Regions from separate parts of the Streptosporangium sp. G11 genome, predicted to be linked through region 2. Evidence: riboswitches for the same ligand, from Rfam matches in the RefSeq annotation. Region 2 holds a riboswitch; the other holds the start of a gene.
The links. A riboswitch is a leader RNA that binds a small molecule or an ion and turns the genes downstream of it on or off. The one in region 2 is predicted to bind thiamine pyrophosphate.
Positions count from the first base shown of each region.

Region 1: it holds a riboswitch for thiamine pyrophosphate, as region 2 does, so the genes downstream of both, ACSDR0_RS25335 (purine-cytosine permease family protein) here and thiC (phosphomethylpyrimidine synthase ThiC) in region 2, are expected to answer to the same signal.

Region 1 is NZ_JBPJUQ010000029.1:38,862-42,722, reverse strand. It holds gene ACSDR0_RS25350 (DM13 domain-containing protein) at 1-280, shown strand, start outside; gene ACSDR0_RS25345 (TenA family protein) at 296-901, shown strand; gene ACSDR0_RS25340 (rhodanese-like domain-containing protein) at 1,116-1,439, shown strand; TPP riboswitch at 1,833-1,945, shown strand; gene ACSDR0_RS25335 (purine-cytosine permease family protein) at 1,936-3,282, shown strand; gene ACSDR0_RS25330 (methylated-DNA--[protein]-cysteine S-methyltransferase) at 3,379-3,861, opposite strand, start outside.
Region 2 is NZ_JBPJUQ010000030.1:28,850-32,710, forward strand. It holds gene thiC (phosphomethylpyrimidine synthase ThiC) at 1-1,518, opposite strand, end outside; TPP riboswitch at 1,511-1,623, opposite strand; gene ACSDR0_RS25780 (CDP-alcohol phosphatidyltransferase family protein) at 1,718-2,314, shown strand; gene ACSDR0_RS25785 (sugar phosphate nucleotidyltransferase) at 2,318-3,861, shown strand, end outside.

The sequences.
Region 1 (3,861 bases), on a different contig from region 2:
GGAGCTGCCCGACGGGAGCCGGGTCCTGCGGATCGAGGACCTGAACACCTCCGACGGCCCGGACCTGCGGGTCTGGCTCAGTGACCAGCCCGTCAAGAAGGGCAACGCCGGGTGGTTCAACCTGGACGACGGCGAGCACCTCGAACTCGGCGAGCTGAAGGGCAACAGGGGCAACGCCAACTACGCCATTCCCGCCGGCACCGACCTCGGCGATCTGAAGTCCGTCACCATCTGGTGCAGGCGCTTCGGCGTCTCCTTCGGCGCCGCCGCCCTGACCTGACACAATCTCCGGTCCATGAGCGTTTCTGAGGAACTGCACGCCATCGGCCGCCCGCTGGTCGAGGCGCAGCTCGCCCACCCGACGGTGGTAGGCATCGCCCGGGGGGACCTGCCCGAGCCGGTGTTCCGGTCGTGGCTGGAGCAGGACTACCTGTTCCTGCTCGACTACGTCCGCGTCTTCTCGCGGCTCGCGTGGCAGGCCCCGGACGGGCACCTGGGCGACCTGGTCGACCTGGCGCACGCCACCTTCCACGAGGAGCTGAGCCTGCACCGGTCGATGTCGGCCGAGTTCGGCGCCGACCTCGGCGGGGCGAGGAAGGGGCCGGCCTGTTTGGCGTACACCTCCTTCCTGCTCGACTCGGCGGCCGTCTACGCCGACGGCCTGGCCGCCCTTTACCCCTGCATGTGGGGCTACTCCACGCTCGGCCGCGCCCTGGCGGAGAACCCGCCCGACGAGCCCCGCTACCGTGCCTGGGTCGACACCTACGCCCACCCGGCCTTCGCCGAGCTGACCGGGCGTGTCGCGGTGATGATCGACGAGGCGGTGCCGGACCCCGGCAGGGCGGGGAGGCTGTTCGCCGAGGGAATGGCCCACGAACTCGCCTTCTGGGACGTGCCCTGAACCTGTCACCTCGTGCCCGCCGCCTTTCGCTCCTCCCGCTCTCCCCGTTCTCGCCGGCCTCGCCGGTTCCCCGGCCGGGGAGGGCGCGTCCCGGTCGGTTCAGCTGGTCATTTGTGATGAATTAGCCCTATATCAGGGGAAATTGAGAGTCCGGATGAGGGCGTCCGAGGGGCTTTGTGCCTCATCCGGTGCGGGAGGTTGGAACAATGGACGCATGAGTGTTCCTGAAGTCGAGGCACAGGCCGTGCCGGATGACGCGTTCCTGCTCGACGTGCGTGAGAACGACGAGTGGAGTGCCGGGCACGCGCCCGGCGCCGTCCACATCCCGCTGGGCGAGCTGCAGTCCCGGGTCGACGAGGTGCCCAAGGGCGCGCCCGTCTACGTGATCTGCCGGGTCGGCGGCCGTTCCGCGAACGCCACCGCCTGGCTCAACCACGTCGGCTGGGACGCGATCAACGTCGGTGGCGGCATGCAGTCCTGGGACGTCGCGGGGCGTCCGATGATCGCCGAGAGCGGCCAAGACCCGTTCGTCGCCTGAGCGGCCCGGGTGGCCTCCACGACCGGGAGGCATGCTCGGCCCCGAACGGCCCACCCGGCCTGGGCGGGCGTCCGCCGGGTGGAGGTCCTCGCCGGGAACGCACGACCACCGCCCGACGACCGCGAAACGCCGGCACCGCCGTTCGTGATCCGTCGGCCCGGCCTTGCCGGTAGGGCGTCGGCCGAGCCTTCAGAGGTCCCTCTGGACAGATCCGGAGGTCGGACGCCCGCCCCCCCACAGCCGGGAAGTACAGCCACCGCCACGTGCGTAGCCGTACTTCCGCGAACGTCCACGGACTCGTCTCGTGAGACGGCCGCGCCAACTCGGCGCTGGCCGAATACGGACGGATGGTGCATCATGAGGGCGCGAGCTGGGATGATCCCGGCTTTGCGTACCATCCAACGCGGGAGCTTGGGGCAACCAGGCTGAGAGGGCGACTACGGCTGTCGCCGACCGCATGAACCTGTCCGGGTAATGCCGGCGTAGGGAGCGTGTGATGTCGTCTGCCGTTGTCGACTCCAGGTCGGCCGAGGCCCCCCTCACCCTCGACGAGGCTCCTCCCAAGGAGCTGGGCGTGCTCGACCAGGGCGCGCTCTGGGCCAACCTGGGTGTCAGCCTGCTCGGGTTCTCCGGTGCGATCACACTGATCAATCCGCTCGGCGACCGGCCGCTGAGCTTCGTGGCCGCGATCCTGGCCGCCGTCGTGGGCAGCGTCATCGGCACCGCGATGGTCGGCCTGGCCGCGATTCCCGGGCAGCGGACCGGCGCTCCGGCGATGGTCCTGCTGCGCGGCCTCTTCGGGGCCAGGCTCTCCTACCTCCCGACGGTGCTGAACATCATCCAGATGCTGGGCTGGGGGGCCTTCGAGCTGTGGGTCATCGCCCAGGGCGCCCGGGCCATCGCCGGATCCTTCGGGGTCGAGGTGCCCTACGCGGTCTGGGTGGTCGTCGCAGGGGTGATCACCACCGCGCTGACCATCCGGCCGCTGGGGGCGGTCCGCCTGCTCCGCAGGTACGTCACCGCCGGCGTGGTGATCTCGATGATCTGGTTCATGGTCGCCCTGTTCCAGCGGGGACCGGTGATCGGAGGCGGATCGTGGGAGGCGTTCGCCCCCTCGGTCGACTACGTGATCGCGCTGTCGGTCTCGTGGGTGCCGGTCGCGGCGGACTTCGCCCGCTTCTCCCGCTCGGGCAGGGCCGCGTTCGCCGGGGTCGTCGGCGGCTACACGATCGCCCAGGTGGCCTGCCTGGTCCTCGGCATCGCGGCGCTCGCGCTGGTCGGCAACGACCCGGACCAGGTCTGGGACCCCTTCGTGGCCGCGGCGCTCGGCCCGCTGTTCTTCGGCATCCTGGTGCTGCGCGAGACCGACCAGTCGTTCGTGAACGTCTACTCCACCGCGATGTCGCTGCAGAATTTTCTGCCCAGGGTGGACCGGCGGGTCATCTCCGCGGCCATCGGCGTGCTGGTCACCCTGCTCGCGATCTTCGTCAACGCCGAGACCTACACCGGTTTCCTCGGCCTCATCGGGGCGGTCTTCGTGCCGATGTTCGCGGTGCTCGTCGCGGACTACTTCCTGCTCGGCGGCGCCAGGCGCTGGGACACCTCGGAGACCGCGCCCTCGCGCCCTCTCATGGTGGTCCCGTGGGTGCTGGGCTTCGTGACCTGGTGGATGCTCGCCGCGCTGCCGGCCGGCCCGGAGCTCGCGTGGTGGACCTCGTTCTGGGAGGGGGCCCGCGAGGCGCTCGGCTTCGTCCCGCAGCCGTGGATGAGCGCGTCCGTCGGCGCGTTCCTCGTCGCGGGTCTCATCACCCTGGGTCTCGGCGCGCTCCGGCGCCGCTCCTGAGGGGCGCCGCTCCAAGGGCGCCGCTCCTGACGGCACCGGCCGTACGGCTTCCGGCCGTACGGTCGGAGGCCGTACGGCGGGCAGGGCGGGGGCGGTCTACGCGTGGCCGGGGCCGCGGACCGCGGCGGTGGACTCGATGCGCAGCAGGCGTTCCTTGGCGGCCGAGCCTCCGGCGTACCCGCCGAGGACGGCCTCGCTCTCGACCACCCGGTGGCACGGCACGATGACGCACACCGGGTTGCTGCCCAGCGCGTTGCCGACCGCGCGCAGCGCCCGCGGCCTGCCGATCCGCTCGGCGATCTCGCGGTAGGTCGTCACCGTCCCGTACGGCACCGCGAGCATCATCTGCAGCACGGTCCTGGAGAACTGGGTGGCCAGGCGCAGGTCGACGGCGATCGTGAAGGCGCGGAGCCTGGCGGAGAAGTAGGCGTCCAGCTCCCGGCGGACCGGGTCGAGCCGCCGGGCGTCCGGCCCGATGAACGTGCCGACCTCCCTGCTGATCCGCTCGAAGACGACGTTCTCGTCCTCGTAGCTGCAGGCCACCACACCCCTGCCCGTCACGGCGAGGGTCAGGCGCCC
Region 2 (3,861 bases):
GTGGAAGGACCGGGCGGTCGCGGGGTCGAGGGAGAGGTCGAACTGGTCCTCCCAGCGGAACTCGAACCGGGCGTCGGACAGGGCGTCGTCCCAGGCCTGCGCGCCCGGATGGCCCTTGGCGAGGTCGGCCGCGTGCGCCGCGATCCTGTAGGTGATCACGCCGGTCTTCACGTCGTCCCTGTCCGGCAGGCCCAGGTGCTCCTTGGGCGTGACGTAGCAGAGCATGGCCGTGCCGTACCAGCCGATCATCGCCGCGCCGATGGCCGAGGTGATGTGGTCGTAGCCGGGCGCGATGTCGGTCGTCAGCGGGCCGAGGGTGTAGAACGGGGCGTCGTCGCAGAGCTCGCGCTGCAGGTCGACGTTCTCCTTGATCTTGTGCATGGGGACGTGGCCCGGCCCCTCGACCATCACCTGGACGTCGTGCTCGTGAGCGATCCCCGTGAGCTCGCCCAGCGTCCTGAGCTCGGCGAACTGGGCCTCGTCGTTGGCGTCGGAGATCGAGCCCGGGCGCAGGCCGTCGCCCAGCGAGAACGCCACGTCGTACCGGGCCATGATCTCGCAGATGTCGGCGAAGCGCTCGTAGAGGAAGCTCTCGCGGTGGTGCGCCAGGCACCAGGCCGCCATGATCGAGCCGCCCCGGGAGACGATCCCGGTCCTGCGCCGCGCGGTCAGCGGCACATGGGCCAGGCGCACCCCCGCGTGGACGGTGAAGTAGTCGACGCCCTGCTCGCACTGCTCGATCAGGGTGTCGCGGTAGATCTCCCACGACAGGTCGGCCGCGTTGCCGCCCGCCTTCTCCAGCGCCTGGTAGAGCGGGACGGTCCCGATCGGCACCGGGGAGTTGCGGATGATCCACTCGCGGGTGGTGTGGATGTTGCGCCCGGTGGACAGGTCCATCACCGTGTCGGCGCCCCAGCGGATCGCCCACGTCATCTTGTCCACCTCCTCCTCGATGGTGGAGGCGACGGCCGAGTTGCCGATGTTGGCGTTGACCTTCACGAGGAAGTTGCGGCCGATGATCATCGGCTCGCTCTCCGGGTGGTTGACGTTGGCCGGGATGATCGCCCGCCCGGCGGCCACCTCGGCGCGGACGAACTCCGGCGTCACGCCCTCGCGGACCGCGACGAACTCCATCTCCCGGCTGACCAGCCCGCGCCGGGCGTAGGCGAGCTGGGTCACCGGCGCCCCCGTCGCGCGCAGCGGCCGGTCGCCGTGGCCGGTGAAGACCGCGTCGAGGGAGCGGAGGTCGCGGGCCCAGGCGTCGCGGTCGCGGTAGCCGTCGTCGCCGGGACCGCCGGGGCGGCCGCCGTAGCGGGCCGTGTCGCCCCGCTCCAGGATCCACTCCTCGCGCGCTCGCGGCAGGCCCCGGGTGATGTCGGTGGTCACGGACGGGTCCGTGTAGGGGCCCGAGGTGTCGTACAGCGTGACCGCGTCCCCGTTGGTCAGGCGCACCTCGCGCATGGGGACGCGCAGGTCGCCCTGGTAGATCTTTGAGCTGGAAATACGCGCGTCGATCATCGCGCAAACTCCCTTCGCCGGCATTACCCGGAGCAGGTTCTGGCGGTCGGCGGCTGTTCCAGCCGTCCTCTCAGCCCGGTTCGCCGGGCTCCCGCGTTGGTCGAGCGGAACGATAGCGCGTCTCCCGCGCGCCCACCATCCACTCGGCCGCACCCGACGCAGTAGTGTCACCATCAGGTAGGGGGAGGGAGATCAGCCGGTGAATCCGGAAGCATCGGGGGCCGAAGACCGAATTTGGACGGTCCCCAACGCGTTGAGCCTGGCCAGGCTCCTGGGGGTGCCGGTTTTCCTCTGGCTGGTGCTGGGCCCGAAGGCCGACGGCTGGGCCGTCGCCCTGCTGATGCTGGCGGGGTTCTCCGACTGGCTCGACGGCAAGATCGCCCGTGCCTGGAACCAGACCAGCAGGCTCGGCCGCCTGCTCGACCCGCTGGCCGACCGCCTCTACATCCTGGCGACCCTGTTCGGCCTCGCCATGCGCGAGATCATCCCCTGGTGGCTGGCGCTGGCCATCCCGCTGCGCGACGTGATGCTGCTGGGCATCCCGCTCATCCTGCGCCGTCTCGGGTACGGTCCCGCGCTGCCCGTGCACTTCCTCGGCAAGGCCGCCACCGCCAACCTGCTCTACGCCTTCCCTCTGCTCTTCCTGGCCCACGATCCCTCCTGGTACGCCGAGGCGGCCCGGGTCGTCGGCTGGTCCCTGGCCATCTGGGGCACAGGCCTGTACTGGTGGTCCGGAGTGCTGTATTGGGTACAGGTGCGTCAGCTGACAAGCGAGGCCAAACGCCTTAAGAGGTGATCCGTGAAGGCCGTCGTCATGGCGGGCGGGGAGGGGACACGGCTCCGGCCGATGACCGCGAACCAGCCCAAGCCCCTCCTGCCCGTGATCAATCGGCCGATCATGGAGCATGTCCTTCGCCTCCTGAAGCGGCACGGCTTCACCGAGACGGTGGTCACCGTGCAGTTCCTGGCAGCCCTGGTCCGCAACTACTTCGGCGACGGCGACGAGCTCGGCATGAGCCTGTACTACGCCACCGAGGACACGCCGCTCGGCACCGCGGGCAGCGTCAAGAACGCCGCCGACCGGCTCCGCGACGACCGGTTCCTGGTCATCTCCGGCGACGCGCTGACCGACATCGACCTGACCGACATGATCCGCTTCCACCGCGAGAACAACGCGATGGTCACGATCGGGCTCAAGCGTGTCCCCAACCCGCTGGAGTTCGGCATCGTCATCGTCGACGACCAGGGCAGGGTGGAGCGCTTCCTGGAGAAGCCGACCTGGGGCCAGGTCTTCTCCGACACCGCCAACACCGGCATCTACGTGATGGAGCCCGAGGTCCTCGACGAGATCGCGTCCGGGGAGTCCGTCGACTGGTCGGGCGACGTGTTCCCGAAACTGCTGGAGCGCGGCGCCCCGCTGTACGGCTACGTGGCCGACGGCTACTGGGAGGACGTCGGCACCCACGAGAGCTACCTCAAGGCCCAGGCCGACGTCCTGTCGGGCCGGGTCAAGGTCGAGATCGACGCCTTCGAGGTCTCGCCGGGCATCTGGGTGGCCGAGGGGGCCTCCATCGACGCCGACTCCGTCCTCAAGGGCCCCCTCTACATCGGTGACTACGCCAAGGTCGAGGCGGGGGCCGAGCTGCGCGAGTACACGGTGCTGGGCAGCAACGCGGTGGTCAGGGAGGGCGCCTTCCTGCACCGCGCGGTCGTCCACGACAACGTCTACGTCGGGCCCAGCGCCCACCTGCGCGGTTGCGTGATCGGCAAGAACACCGACCTGATGACCGCCGCCAGGGTCGAGGAGGGCGCCGTCGTCGGCGACGAGTGCATCATCGAGGCCGAGGCGTACATCTCCTCCGGCGTCAAGATCTACCCGTTCAAGACCATCGAGGCGGGGGCGGTGATCAACAACAGCGTCATCTGGGAGCCGCGCGCCCAGCGCAACCTGTTCGGCCCCCGGGGGGTCTCGGGGCTGGTCAACGTCGAGATCACCCCCGAGCTGTGCGTACGGCTGGCCAGCGCCTACGCCACCACCCTGAAGAAGGGCGCCTCGGTCATCACCTCCCGCGACTCCTCCCGTGCCGCGCGGGCGCTGAAGCGGGCCGTGATCAGCGCCCTGAACGCCAGCGCGATCAACGTGCTCGACCTGGAGGCGTCCCCGCTCCCGGTGGCCCGCTTCCACACCGCCAGGGAGAACGCCGTCGGCGGCATCGCGCTGCGCACCACGCCCGGCGACCCGCAGAGCGTCGACATCGTCTTCATGGACGAGCACGGCGCGGACCTGTCGCCGGCGGCCCAGCGCAAGCTGGACCGGGTCTTCTCCCGGCAGGAGTTCCGCCG